One region of the Streptomyces aurantiaciflavus genome, then DNA from elsewhere that is predicted to be linked to it. Evidence: riboswitches for the same ligand, from Rfam matches in the RefSeq annotation. Region 1 holds a riboswitch; the other holds the start of a gene.
The links. Region 1 has a riboswitch for cobalamin ahead of ACPT94_RS21785 (cobalamin biosynthesis protein). Riboswitches for the same ligand answer to the same signal wherever they lie in the genome.

Region 1 (7,221 bases):
CCGTCGCCCGAGAGGCCGTAGGTACCGGGGCGCAGGGCGGCGAGGTCGCGGGTGAGGAGGACCTGACCGGCGGCCGTGCCGTGCACGGTGAGCCGGGGTTCGGTGGGCAGGGGGCGGCCGGGCGGCGCCTTGAGCGCGGCGTCGCTGGCGAACCGGCCGGCGGCGACACTGGCGGCGCCGGTGGCCAGGGCTGCGGTGACGGCGGCGGCCGTCGCGGTGACAGTGCGCACCTGTCCAGTGTCCTGGCCGATCGTCCTACCGGCCAGTGGTGGGACGGGCGAAGCCGTCCGGGGCTGCTCTGCCGGGGACCGGCCGGTCTCACTTCCGCTGCCCGTACCCTCGCAACCGCTCCCCCACCTCCGCCAGCTGCTCCTCGGTCAGGAGGGTCGGTGTCCGGCCGGGTACCGAGGACGCCGTCAGCCACAGGCGGCACATCCACTCCAGTTGGGCGGTGCGGTCGTAGGCCTGGTCGAGGGTGTTGCCGTAGGTGAGGGTGCCGTGGTTCTGGAGGAGGCAGCCGGTGCGGTCGGCGAGGGCGTGGAGCATGTTCTCGGCCAGCTCCTCGGTGCCGTACGCCGCATAGGGGGCGACCCGGACGGGGCCGCCGAGGGCGGCCGCCATGTAGTGGACGGTCGGGAGTTCGGTCACGAGGGTGGAGACGGCCGTGGCGTGCACGGCGTGGGTGTGGACGACGGCGCGGGCGTCGGTGGTGCGGTGGACGGCGAGGTGCATGGGCAGTTCGCTGGTCGGGACCAGCGTGCCGAGCACCTGCCGGCCGTCGAGGTCGACGCCGGTGATGTCGTCCGGGGTGAGGCGGTCGTAGGGCACGCCCGACGGTGTGACCAGCACCGTGTCGCCGACGCGCACCGAGACGTTGCCGGAGGTGCCGACGACCAGTCCGTCGGCGACGGTGCGGCGTGCCGTGGCGACGAGCGCCTCCCAGGCCCGTGCCTCCTCCTCACCGCGCATGCCGTCCATGTGGTCACGGGCGTCCCGCCGGTCGCGTCGCTGCTCAGCCATACCGCGATCCTGCCAGGAGGGGCGTGCGCCGTCGCCCGGCGCGGGCGCCTCACCGGCGCCGGCGCCGTGGGCCGGCTCCTGCGTCCGCAGGGTCGTCGTGGACCTTCCGGCGGTACGACATCGGGGGCGGTCTGCCGGGTGACGAAAATCTCTTCAACGGCTCCGCTGAGGGCCTGGTGAGGTGCGCCCGGGGCTCCTGGCCGTGCGGCGCCTGGCTCGCCCCGGCGGAGCGGAACAGCATTCCCCACTTGTGGACACCGTGATGCCCGCCCCAGTTCACCTTCCGTTCACTCAGGTTACCTACGTTCGTCCGACCAATGACCTCGAACGAATGCCTGGGTAAATGGAAAGCTTCTCGCTGATCCTCGCGATTGTGGTGGTAACCGCACTCGCGTTCGATTTCACGAACGGTTTCCACGACACCGCCAACGCGATGGCCACGACCATCTCGACCGGTGCGCTCAAGCCCAAGGTCGCGGTGGCCATGTCCGCCGTGCTGAACCTCGTGGGCGCCTTCCTCTCCGTGGAGGTCGCCAACACGATCTCCAAGGGTCTCGTCGACGAGACCGGTATACGTCCCGAGGTCATCTTCGCCGCCCTGGTCGGCGCGATCCTCTGGAACCTGCTGACCTGGCTCGTGGGCCTCCCGTCCAGCTCCTCGCACGCCCTCATGGGTGGTCTGATCGGCGCCACCATCGCCTCGGCGGGCGTCGGCGCGGTGCACGGCGACGTGCTCGTCACCAAGGTGCTGATCCCGGCGATCGCGGCCCCGCTGGTCGCGGGCATCGCCGCGATGCTCGCCACGCGCCTGTCGTACACGCTCGGCAGGAAGGCCGACGGCAAGGCCGCCGAGAAGGGCTACCGCGCGGGCCAGATCGCCTCCGCCGGCCTGGTCTCCCTCGCGCACGGCACGAACGACGCCCAGAAGACGATGGGCATCATCACCCTCGCCCTGGTCGCCGGCGGCGCCGTCGCGCCCGACTCCGACCCGCCCCTGTGGGTCATCCTCTCCGCGGGCCTCGCGATCGCGCTCGGCACCTACCTCGGCGGCTGGCGCATCATCCGCACCATGGGCAGGGGCCTGACCGACCTCCAGCCGCAGCAGGGCTTCGCCGCCCAGACCAGCGCGGCGACCGTCATCCTCGCCTCCTCCCACCTCGGCTTCTCCCTCTCCACCACGCACTCCGTCTCCGGCTCGGTGATGGGCGCGGGCCTCGGCCGCAAGGGCGGCGTCGTCCGCTGGTCGACCGCCACCCGCATGTTCGTCGCCTGGGGCCTGACGCTGCCCGCGGCGGCCCTGGTCGGCGCGATCGCCGAGTGGGTGACCGGCCTCGGCGACTGGGGTACGGCGCTCGTCGCGGTGTTCCTCGTCGCCTCCAGCGCGGCGATCTGGAAGATCTCGCGCCGCGAGGTCGTCGACCACAACAACGTCAACGACACCGAGGAGCCGCCCGGCGTGGTGACCACCGCGATCGCCGCGGTGACCCCGCCTCCCACGGGCACGGTGACCGAGGACCTGACGGCCACGATCCCCGCCCCCACGGGCGAGTCGGCTCCGCCGGCCGCCACCACCCCCGTCTGAGCCCCGGCACCCGGGTACGAAGGAAGAAGCATCATGAAGATCGACTGGGCTGCCCTCGGCTCCGTCTTCGGCGTCAGCCTCGTGGTCACCGTGGCCCTCGTGGCCCTGTTCACCCTCGGCATCGCGGGCCTGTCCCGCCGCGAGCGCGCCGCCGCCCAGGGCGAGTCGGCCGCGCTGGCCCTCACCGCGGCGTACGCGTGCTTCGCGGCCTGCGCGGCGGCGGTGGCGTACGGCATCTCACTGATCGTCGCCTGACGCCGGACGCTCCGGCGTACGCGGGGTGCGGGACGGATCGCCGTCCCGCACCTCGCCTTTTCGTGCCCCGGCGCACGCCCGCGTGTGGGGTTCTGCACACTCTCCCCGCGCAGGTCAACAGCAAGTTGACGGCCCTTCCGGGCCCGTGGTGGACTGCCGGAGCCATGTACGGCGGCAGGAGAGGAAGCCGGTGTGAGTCCGGCGCGGTCCCGCCACTGTCACCGGGGTGGACAACCCCGGGAGCCAGGAACTCTCGTCGCCGGTCTCGTCGAACCAGGGCGTGGACACCCTGAGTGAGGACATATCGCCATGCTCGGCTGCCGTTCGAGGTTCAGCACCCGGTCGTTGCCCGACTCCACGGTCGGCTGAGCCGATGGGTGCCGATCGCGTTCACGCGTACGGCGCCGCCGTCGGCCTCCTGGGGGACCTGCTTCTCGGCGATCCGCGCCGAGGGCATCCGGTCGCCCTGTTCGGACGGGCCGCGGCCGGCGTGGAACGGGTGCTGTGGCGGGACCACCGCGGGTGGGGCGCGCTGCACACCGCCGTGTGCGCCGGGGGCGCCGTCGCGCTCGGGGCCGTCGCCTCGCGTGCCGTACGACGCTCCCCCGCCGCCTCCGTCGCCCTCACCGCCGCCTCCACCTGGGCCGTCGTCGGCGGCACCTCCCTCGTGCGGGAGGCCCGGGCCATCGGTCGGGCCCTCGAGGCCGGGGACGTCGAGGCCGCACGGGCACGGCTGCCGCACCTGTGCGGGCGGGACCCACAGGCCCTGGACGCCGACGGGATCGCCCGTGCCGTGGTCGAGTCCGTCGCCGAGAACACCTCCGACGCGGTGGTCGGGGCGCTCGTGTGGGGCGGACTCGCCGGCGTGCCGGGGCTGCTGGGGTTCCGGGCCGTCAACACCCTCGACGCCATGGTCGGGCACCGGTCACCGAGACATCTGCGGTACGGGTGGGCCTCCGCGCGGCTCGACGACGTCGCCGGATGGCCGGGGGCGCGGCTGACCGCCGTACTCGCCGCCGTCGCCGGGGACGATCCGCGGGGGGCCGTACGGGCGTGGCGGGACGATGCGCGCAAGCATCCCAGTCCCAACGCCGGGCCCGTGGAGGCCTCCTTCGCGGGCGCGCTCGGTGTGCGGCTGGGCGGGACGCTCTCCTACGGCGGCCGGGTCGAGCACCGGCCCGTGCTCAACGGGGCGGCGGGGCGGCCCGTCGTCCCCCACGACATCGAACGCGCCGCGCGGCTCTCCCGCCGTGTCGGCCTGCTCGCGCTCGGCGTCACCGTCGCCGCGCGCCTCGTCGCGAAGAAGGGGCGTACGTCATGAGCGGGGGTCTCCTCGTCGCCGGCACCACCTCCGACGCCGGCAAGAGCGTCGTGACGGCCGGGATCTGCCGGTGGCTGGTGCGGCAGGGGGTCAAGGTCGCGCCGTTCAAGGCGCAGAACATGTCCCTGAACTCGTTCGTCACCCGCGAAGGGGCCGAGATCGGGCGGGCCCAGGCCATGCAGGCGCAGGCCTGCCGGGTGGAGCCCACCGCGCTGATGAACCCCGTGCTGCTGAAGCCGGGTGGCGAGCAGAGCAGTCAGGTGGTGCTGCTCGGGAAGCCCGTGGGCGAGCTGAGCGCCCGGGGCTATCACGGCGGGCGGCAGCAGAAGCTGCTCGGGACCGTGCTGGACTGTCTCGCCGAGTTGCGGGGCACGTATGACGCGGTGATCTGTGAGGGCGCCGGTTCTCCCGCCGAGATCAATCTCCGGCGGACCGACATCGTGAACATGGGGATCGCCCGGAACGCCCGGCTCCCCGTGCTCGTCGTCGGCGACATCGACCGGGGCGGGGTCTTCGCCTCGTTCTTCGGGACCGTGGCCCTGCTCTCCCCCGAGGACCAGGAACTGGTCGCCGGATTCCTCGTCAACAAGTTCCGGGGTGACGTCTCGCTGCTGGAGCCGGGGCTCGACATGCTGCACGGGCTCACCGGGCGGCGGACGTACGGCGTGCTGCCGTTCCGGCACGGGCTCGGGATCGACGAGGAGGACGGGCTGCGGGTTTCCCTGCGGGGCACCGTCCGGGAATCGGTGGTCGCCCCGCCGGTCGGCGAGGACGTGCTGCGCGTCGCCGTCTGCGCGATCCCGCTCATGTCCAACTTCACCGACGTGGACGCGCTCGCCGCCGAACCCGGCGTCGTGGTGCGGTTCGTGGACCGGCCGGAGGAACTGGCCGACGCCGACCTCGTGGTGGTTCCGGGGACCCGGGGGACCGTACGGGCGCTGGAGTGGCTGCACGAGCGGGGGCTCGCACAAGCCTTGAGGCGCAGGGCGTCCGAGGACCGGCCCGTCCTGGGCGTCTGCGGCGGCTTCCAGATCCTCGGCGAGCACATCGAGGACGAGGTCGAGAGCCGGCGGGGTCATGTCGAAGGGCTCGGAGTCCTCCCCGTCCGCGTGCGGTTCGCGCGCGAGAAGACCCTCACCCGGCCCGTGGGGGAAGCCCTCGGCGAGCACGTCGAGGGGTACGAGATCCATCACGGGGTCGCCGACGTCACCGGCGGGGACACATTCATCTCCGATGACCAAGGACACAGCCTGGACGGCTGCCGGGTCGGTGCCGTCTGGGGCACGCACTGGCACGGTTCGCTGGAGTCGGACGGTTTCCGGCGCGCCTTCCTGCGCGAGGTGGCGGCCGCCGCGGGCCGCCGGTTCGTGCCGGCCGCCGACACCTCGTTCGCCGCGCTGCGCGAGGAGCAGCTCGACCGGCTCGGCGATCTGATCGAACAGCACGCGGACACGGACGCGCTCTGGCGGCTCATCGAGTCGGGCGCGCCGCAAGGACTGCCTTTCATTCCACCGGGAGCGCCCGCATGAGCACAGTGTTGTTGTTGTCGACCGCCGACACGGATCTGCTGGCGGCTCGGGCCGCCTCCGGCGCCTCCTACCGGATCGGCAACCCGACCCGGGTGGACGTCGCGGAGGAGCTGCCCGGTCTCGTCGAGGGCGCCGACATCGCCGTCGTACGGCTGCTGGGCGGCAAGCGAGCCTGGGAGGACGGGCTCGCCGCGCTCAAGGCGTCCGGTGTGCCGACGGTGCTGCTGGGCGGTGAGGCGGTGCCCGACGCGGAGTTGATGGCCGAGTCGTCCGTGCCGGCCGGTGTCGTCGCGGAGGCGCTCAAGTACCTCGTCGAGGGCGGGCCGGGCAACCTGACCGAGCTGGCGCGGTTCCTCTCCGACACCGTGCTGCTGACCGGCGAGGGCTTCGTCGAGCCGCGGAAGATGCCCGAGTACGGGGTGCACGGGGAGCGTGACCTCGTCGAGGGACGGCCGACCGTCGGCGTGCTCTTCTACCGGGCCCATGAGCTGAGCGGCAACACCGCCTTCGTGGACACGCTGTGCGACGCGATCGAGGCGCAGGGGGCCAACGCCCTTCCCGTGTACTGCGGTTCGCTGCGCGGGGCGGAGGCGGGGCTGTACGAGATCCTCGGCCGGACCGACGCCCTGGTCGCCACCGTTCTCGCGGCCGGCGGCACGCATGCCTCGCAGGCATCGGCGGGCGGCGACGAGGAGGCCTGGGACATCGGGGCGCTCGCCGACCTCGACGTGCCGGTGCTGCAGGGGCTCTGCCTGACGTCCTCGCGGGCCGCCTGGGACGAGTCCGACGCCGCCCTCTCCCCCATGGACGCGGCGATGCAGGTCGCGATCCCGGAGTTCGACGGGCGGCTGATCACGGTCCCCTTCTCCTTCAAGGAGCAGGGCCCGGACGACGTGCCCGTGTACGTCGCCGACCCCGAGCGGGCCGCCCGGGTCGCCGGGATCGCCGTACGGCACGCGCGGTTGAAGCACAAGCCGAACGCGGAGAAGAAGCTCGCGCTCGTGTTCACCGCCTACCCGACCAAGCACTCGCGCGTCGGCAACGCGGTCGGCCTGGACACGCCGGCGTCGGCGGTGCGGGTGCTGGACGCGCTCAAGCAGGCCGGATACGGCGTCACCGAATACCCCGACAACGGCGACGAGTTGATCCACCGGCTCATCGAGGCCGGCGGGCACGACGTGGAGTGGCTGACGGAGGAGCAGCTCGCCGCCGCTCCCGCCCGGGTGCCGCTCGCCGACTACCGGGCCTGGTTCGACAAGCTCGACCCGGAGCTCAGGGACGCCATGGTCGAGGCGTGGGGTGAGCCGCCGGGCAACCTGTACGTGGACGGGGACGACATCGTCCTCGCCTCCCTCGGGTTCGGGAACGTCGTCGTCATGATCCAGCCGCCGCGCGGCTTCGGCGAGAACCCGATCGCGATCTACCACGACCCCGACATGCCGCCGTCGCACCACTACATGGCGGCCTACCGGTGGCTGGAGGCTGCGACATCGGAGGGGGGCTTCGGCGCCGAC
Region 2 (7,221 bases), on a different contig from region 1:
CGCAGCGCGTCGAGCAGCTCGGGCGGGTACTCCCGCTCCGCGTACGTCTGTCCGGCCGGTACGGCGATCAGGTCGGCGCTCTCCAGCCGCTCCAGCCCGTGTTCCGTACGCAGGCTGAAGCCCGCGTGGGTGGTCAGCGTCGGCCCCTCCGCCGAGGCGACCGCGAAGTCGTAGACCGGCAGCCCCTCGTCGCTGCGGTCGATGCCGAACACCTCGCAGACGACGCCGAGTTCGAAGGGGTGCACGCCGTCGAGGAGGATGACGGCCACGTTCTGCAGCATGCCGCCAGTGTGCCGCCGAGTGGCAGGAAATTGAAGGTGTGCGGCAGTCCTGCCACTGTCAGGAGTCATGCGGGCGCATGATGCTTACCTCATGAACGCACTCACCGCATACATCCCGGTCCTGGTCATGTTCCTGCTCCTCGCGGGTCCGGCGCTCGTGGGGCTGGCCCACGAACGCCGGATCGACCGTCAGTTGCGGGAGGCGGGGACTCAGAAGTCCTCGTCCAGGTCGACCGTGCCCTCCACCGCGACCTGGTACGCCGACGGCCGGCGCTCGAAGAAGTTGGTCAGCTCCTGAACACCCTGCAGCTCCATGAAGGAGAAGGGGTTCTCCGAGCCGTACACCGGGGCGAAACCGAGCCGCGTGAGGCGCTGGTCGGCGACGCACTCCAGGTACTGCCGCATCGAGTCGGTGTTCATGCCCGGCAGGCCGTCACCGCACAGGTCGCGCGCGAACTGCAGCTCGGCCTCGACGGCCTCCCGCAGCATGTCGGTGACCTGCCGCTGGAGCTCGTCGTCGAAGAGGTCCGGCTCCTCCTTGCGGACGGTGTCGACGACGTCGAACGCGAAGCTCATGTGCATGGTCTCGTCGCGGAACACCCAGTTGGTGCCGGTGGCGAGGCCGTGCAGCAGACCCCGGCTGCGGAACCAGTAGACGTACGCGAAGGCGCCGTAGAAGAACAGCCCCTCGATGCACGCGGCGAAGCAGACGAGGTTGAGCAGGAAGCGGCGGCGGTCGGCCTTCGTCTCCAGGCGGTCCAGCTTCTCGACCTCGTTGATCCACTTGAAGCAGAACTCGGCCTTCTCGCGGATGGAGGGGATGTTCTCGACGGCGGCGAAGGCGGCCGCGCGGTCGTCCGGGTCGGGCAGGTAGGTGTCCAGCAGGGTCAGATAGAACTGGACGTGGACGGCCTCCTCGAAGAGCTGGCGCGACAGGTACAGGCGCGCTTCCGGGGAGTTGATGTGCTTGTACAGCGTCAGCACCAGGTTGTTCGCGACGATCGAGTCGCCCGTCGCGAAGAAGGCGACCAGACGGCCGATGAGGTGCTGCTCCGCCGGCGTGAGCTTCGCGAGGTCGGCGACGTCCGAGTGGAGGTCGACCTCCTCCACGGTCCAGGTGTTCTTGATGGCGTCCCGGTAGCGCTCGTAGAAGTCCGGATAGCGCATGGGACGCAGCGTCAGCTCGAAGCCCGGGTCGAGCAGGTTGGCGTTACGGGTCATCACTGGCAGGCCTCGCAGGACTCGGGGTTTTCCAGGGAGCAGGCGACGGCCTCGGGGTCCGGGGTCGCCTGGACGGGGATGGCGGCCTGGGCCGCGCGGGCGATGCGGGTCGCCGGACGCGAGCGCAGGTAGTACGTCGTCTTCAGGCCCGACTTCCAGGCGTACGCGTACATCGAGGAGAGCTTGCCGATGGTCGGCGTCTCCATGAACAGGTTCAGGGACTGGGACTGGTCCAGGAACGGCGTCCGGGCGGCGGCCATGTCGATCAGGCCGCGCTGCGGAATCTCCCAGGCCGTGCGGTACAGGGCGCGGACGTCGGCCGGGATCCAGGCGAAGTCCTGCACCGAGCCGTTCGAGTCGCGCAGCGCCTCACGGGTGCGGGCGTCCCACACGCCCAGCTCCTTCAGGTCCCGCACCAGGTACGAGTTCACCTGGAGGAACTCACCGGACAGCGTCTCGCGCTTGAACAGGTTGGACACCTGCGGCTCGATGCACTCGTACACGCCCGCGATGGACGCGATGGTCGCGGTCGGCGCGATGGCGAGGAGCAGGGAGTTGCGCAGGCCGACGGCCGCGATCCGCTCGCGCAGGGCCGCCCAGCGCTCCGGCCAGGTGAACTCGACGCCGTAGTGGTCGGGGTGGAGGACACCCCGGGCCGTACGGGTCTTGTCCCAGGCCGGCAGCGGGCCGCTGCGCTCGGCGAGGTCGGCGGAGGCCTCGTACGCGGCGAGCATGACGCGCTCGGCGATCCGGGTGGAGAGGGCCTTGGCCTCGGGCGAGTCGAAGGGCAGGCGCAGCTTGAAGAAGACGTCCTGGAGGCCCATCGCGCCGAGACCGACCGGGCGCCAGCGGGCGTTGGAGCGGCCCGCCTGCTCGGTCGGGTAGAAGTTGATGTCGACGACGCGGTCGAGGAAGGTGACGGCGGTGCGGACGGTCTCGTCCAGCCGCTCCCAGTCGATGTCCCCGGTCGCCGTGTCGACGAACGCGCCGAGGTTGACCGACCCCAGGTTGCAGACCGCCGTCTCCCCGTCGTCCGTGACCTCCAGGATCTCCGTGCAGAGGTTGGAGGAGTGGACGACACGGCCCGGCTCGGCCGTCTGGTTGGCGGTGCGGTTGGCGGCGTCCTTGAAGGTCATCCAGCCGTTGCCGGTCTGCGCGAGGGTGCGCATCATGCGGCCGTACAGGTCACGGGCGGGGACGGTCTTCTTCGCGAGCCCCGCCTCCTCGGCCCTGCGGTAGGCGGCGTCGAACTCCTCGCCCCACAGGTCGACCAGCTCGGGCACGTCGGCCGGGGAGAACAGCGACCACGGCCCGTCGGCGTTGACCCGGCGCATGAACTCGTCCGGGATCCAGTGCGCGAGGTTCAGGTTGTGCGTACGGCGGGCGTCCTCACCCGTGTTGTCGCGCAGCTCCAGGAACTCCTCGATGTCGGAGTGCCATGTCTCCAGGTAGACCGCGGCGGCGCCCTTGCGCCGGCCGCCCTGGTTCACGGCGGCGACCGAGGCGTCGAGGGTCTTCAGGAACGGGACGATGCCGTTGGAGTGCCCGTTGGTGCCGCGGATCAGCGAACCGCGCGAGCGGATCCGGGAGTACGACAGCCCGATGCCGCCGGCGTGCTTCGAGAGGCGGGCGACCTGGTGGTAGCGGTCGTAGATGGAGTCCAGCTCGTCCTTGGGGGAGTCGAGGAGGTAGCAGGACGACATCTGGGGGTGCCGGGTGCCGGAGTTGAAGAGCGTGGGGGAGGAGGGGAGGTAGTCGAGGCGGCTCATCAGCCCGTAGAGCGAGGCGACTTCGTCGACGGAGCGGGCCCCCGTCTTCGCGTTGAGCGCGGTGTCCTCGGCGAGACCGGCGGCGACCCGCAGCAGGAAGTGCTGGGGCGTCTCGATCACCTTGCGGGTGATGGGGTGGCGCAGGAGGTAGCGGCTGTGGAGCGTGCGCAGGCCGAAGTAGCCGAAGCGGTCGTCGGCGTGCGGGTCGATCAGGGCGTCGAGGCGGGCCGCGTGCAGGCGGACGAACTCGGCGGTGCGGTCGGCGATCAGCCCCTCGCGGTGGCCGACGGCGATCGACTCCGTGAAGGAGGTGACGCCCTGTGAGGCGGCCTCGGCGCGGATTCCGACGGTCAGCAGACGCGCGGCCAGCCGGGAGTAGGCGGGGTCCTCGGAGATGAGGCCGGCGGCCGCCTCCGTGGCCAGTTCGCGCAGCTCTGCGGTGACCTCGTCGAAGGTCCCCCGAGCGGACCGGCCGCGCAGGGCGGCGGCGGCGACCCGGCCGGGGTCGGCGTCGGGGAGGTCGGCGGTCAGCTCGGTCAGGGTCCGCAGCAGCGCGGCTCCGGGACCGTCGGTCTCCGGGACTGCTGAAGCCGGGTCGGCTGGCGCGATGGTCACGTGGAGGCTCTCCCTCGCTCGGCGGGGGCCTTGCGGAGGGCAGGGGGCAGCACACGAGCGCACGGCGCTTCGCGTCCACCGGCCCATTCCACGAGGCCCGGACGTCAGGCACCCGAACCGGACGGACCGGGTGCGCTGTCGGCAGGTCCTCGGACTGAACAGGCGTGCGGAAACACGCAAGTACACCGTTGCGGGACAGTTCCGGATTCACACCGGATTCCCCTGCGGCGACAGCGAGCATGAGCATACATCTTGTGCCCGCCCGTCACGCCACCCCCAGATGTTGTGTCGAGCTGGTTTCAGAGCGTCAACCGGTAGGTGAGGAGAGTGATGTCGTCCAGCTGCGGGACGGGGTTCCAGTCCCGCTCGGGTGTGCGGACGAAGCCGAGGCGTTCGTAGAGGCGGTGGGCGGTGTGCATGGCCCGCTGACTCGACAGCACGACGGCTGTGCAGCCCTCCGTGGCCCGCGCGCGGTCGAGGCAGGCCCGTACGAGGGCCTCCCCGGCGCCCCGGCCGCGGGCCTCGTGCGCGACCGCGAGCGCCCTGATCTCGGCCTCGCCGGGGCGGGCGATGTCGGCCACGGGGCCGCCGGCGGGGACGAAGGTGACTCCTCCGAGCAGTCTGTCGCCCTCCACGGCGACGAGGACCTCGGCGGCGGCCGCCCGCGCGGCCACGTCCTTCAGCACCGGCAGGTACGGGTCGCTCTCGCCGAAGTCGAGGAGACCGTCGTCGAGGTAGGCGCGGGCGGTGAGGTCGCCGAGGGCGGTGTGTTCGGTGGGGTTCGCTTCCCTGATCCGGATGTCCATGCGGCGCAGTGTGCCCCACCCGCACGGCAACGGGCCGCCGGATTTCTCCGACGGCCCGCCGATGCCCGTGTCGAACCGAGGCCCGTGTCGCCTAGTGGGACGTGCCCGCCGTCGCCGGCGGCAGCTCCACCTGGACGCCCGGGTCGCCGGCGTCCGCCGTGTAGTCCTCCGGGCTCGTCTCGTCGATGCCCTCGGGAGCCTTGACCGCCTTCAGGACGAAGGTCAGGACCACCGTCACCGCCAGGTTCAGGACGAACGCCGTCAGGCCGATGTAGCCGATCTCGCCGATGCCGGGGATCTCCTTCGACGAGCCGCCGAAGTGCTTCTGCGTCGGGGAGGCGACGCCGTACGCGGCGACCGTGCCGTACACCATGCCGACCGCCCAGCCGGCGAGCAGCGCCCAGCGGTGGAACCAGCGGGTGAACAGACCGCCGACCAGGGCCGGGAAGGTCTGCAGGATCCAGATGCCGCCCAGCAGCTGGAAGTTGATCGCGACGGTCTTGTCCATCGTCAGGACGAAGGCCAGCGCGCCGACCTTCACCAGCAGCGAGACCAGCTTGGAGACGCGGGTCTCGTCCTTGGGCGTGGCGTGCGGCTTGATGAAGTCCTTGTAGATGTTGCGGGTGAAGAGGTTCGCGGCCGCGATGGACATGATCGCCGCCGGGACGAGCGCGCCGATGCCGATCGCCGCGAAGGCCACGCCCGCGAACCAGTCCGGGAACATGTCCTCGAAGAGCTGCGGGATCGCCAGCTGCCCGTTGGTGACCTTGACGCCGGCCGCGATCGCCATGAAGCCCAGCAGGGCCAGCAGGCCGAGCATGAGGGAGTACAGCGGCAGGATCGTGGTGTTGCGGCGGATCACCTCACGGCTGCGCGAGGACAGCGTCGCGGTGATGGAGTGCGGGTACATGAACAGCGCCAGCGCGGAGCCAAGCGCCAGCGTGGCGTAGGTCCACTGGTTCGCCTCCGGCGGCACCAGGGCGCCGCGCGGCTTCTCCGTCGCCGGGTTGATCTGCGCGTAGGCGTCACCCGCCTTGGCGAAGATGTCGTCGAACCCGCCCAGCTTGATCGGGATGTAGATGATGGCCACCGCGATCACGATGTAGATCAGGGTGTCCTTCACGAACGCGATCAGCGCGGGGGCGCGCAGACCCGACGAGTACGTGTACGCGGCCAGCACGCCGAAGGCGATCAGCAGCGGCAGGTCCTTGACGAACCAGTTCGTGTTCTCGCCGCCGCCGACGCCCATCACGTCCAGCACGGCCTGGATGCCGACGAGTTGGAGCGCGATGTACGGCATGGTCGCGAGGATGCCGGTGAGGGCCACGGCCAGGGACAGGCCCTTGGAGCCGAAGCGGCCGCGCACGAAGTCCGAGGTCGTCACGTATCCGTGCTTGTGCGAGACCGACCACAGGCGCGGCAGGAACGTGAAGATGAGCGGGTAGACGAGGATCGTGTAGGGCACCGCGAAGAAGCCCGCCGCGCCCGCCGCGTAGATCGCCGCCGGGACGGCGACGAAGGTGTACGCCGTGTAGAGGTCGCCGCCCAGCAGGAACCAGGTGATCCAGGTGCCGAACGACCGGCCGCCCAGGCCCCATTCGTCGAGGCTGTGCTCGTTCTCGGCCCTGCGCCAGCGCGCGGCCAGGAAGCCCATGACCGTGACGGCCAGGAAGAAGAAGATGAAGACGGCGAGTGCGACGCCGTTCACGCCGTCGTTCACTTCGACGCACCCCCGTTCGCGGCCTCGCGGGCGCGCTGGTCACGCTGCCACAGCTTGTAGGCGACCATCGTGAGCGCGGTGGAGATCAGCACCCACGCCATCTGGTACCAGTAGAAGAAGGGGATGCCGATGAACTTCGGGTCCACCTTGGCGTACGAACCCACCCACAACATCGCCACGAAGGGCGCGAACAGGCAGAGGGCGATGACGACGCGTACCGGCGTCACCACCGGTCCTCTGGTCACTTCTGGGGCATCTGACATCGAACGGCTCCGTCCCCTCACTGATCAACGTGTAGTGCGCACGAAATCTAAGCGACGGTTCCGTCCCGGGAAACCCCTTGCGGAGCGAGGGTTCCGGCGCGCTTCGCTTCCTTGGCGACGCGCACCGGGAGCCCTCCCGTCCCTCAAGAGTTGCCCACTCACCGCCATCGGTTGACAGCGAGTTTCGAGCCGCTGCGCGACCCGGCGGGGTTCACTCCCCCTGGGGCCGCTTCAGCCGCGCGACGAACTTGTACCGGTCCCCCCGGTAGACCGACCGCACCCACTCCACCGGCTTGCCCTCCTTGTCCAGGGAGTGCCGGGAGAGCATCAGCATCGGCAGGCCCACGTCGGTGCCGAGCAGGCCCGCCTCGCGCGGGGTGGCCAGCGAGGTCTCGATGGTCTCCTCGGCCTCCGCGAGGTGGACGTCGTAGACCTCGGCGAGCGCGGTGTAGAGGGACGTGTACTTGACCAGGCTGCGCCGCAGGGCGGGGAAGCGCTTCGCGCTCAGGTGGGTCGTCTCGATCGCCATCGGCTCGCCGTTGGCCA

Region 2: it holds a riboswitch for cobalamin, as region 1 does, so the genes downstream of both, ACPT94_RS05100 (ribonucleoside-diphosphate reductase subunit alpha) here and ACPT94_RS21785 (cobalamin biosynthesis protein) in region 1, are expected to answer to the same signal.

Annotation. Positions count from the first base shown of each region.
Region 1 is NZ_JBNCAQ010000017.1:141,949-149,169, reverse strand. Features, by position in the region: gene ACPT94_RS21805 (alpha/beta hydrolase family protein) at 1-230, opposite strand, end outside; gene ACPT94_RS21800 (class II aldolase/adducin family protein) at 319-1,020, opposite strand; gene ACPT94_RS21795 (inorganic phosphate transporter) at 1,364-2,602, shown strand; gene ACPT94_RS21790 (hypothetical protein) at 2,636-2,857, shown strand; cobalamin riboswitch at 2,990-3,129, shown strand; gene ACPT94_RS21785 (cobalamin biosynthesis protein) at 3,231-4,178, shown strand; gene ACPT94_RS21780 (cobyric acid synthase) at 4,175-5,707, shown strand; gene cobN (cobaltochelatase subunit CobN) at 5,704-7,221, shown strand, end outside.
Region 2 is NZ_JBNCAQ010000004.1:17,808-25,028, reverse strand. Features, by position in the region: gene ACPT94_RS05110 (GlxA family transcriptional regulator) at 1-281, opposite strand, end outside; gene ACPT94_RS05105 (ribonucleotide-diphosphate reductase subunit beta) at 492-1,502, opposite strand; gene ACPT94_RS05100 (ribonucleoside-diphosphate reductase subunit alpha) at 1,502-3,886, opposite strand; cobalamin riboswitch at 4,010-4,133, opposite strand; gene ACPT94_RS05095 (GNAT family N-acetyltransferase) at 4,186-4,692, opposite strand; gene mctP (monocarboxylate uptake permease MctP) at 4,784-6,412, opposite strand; gene ACPT94_RS05085 (DUF3311 domain-containing protein) at 6,409-6,675, opposite strand; gene ACPT94_RS05080 (GntR family transcriptional regulator) at 6,887-7,221, opposite strand, start outside.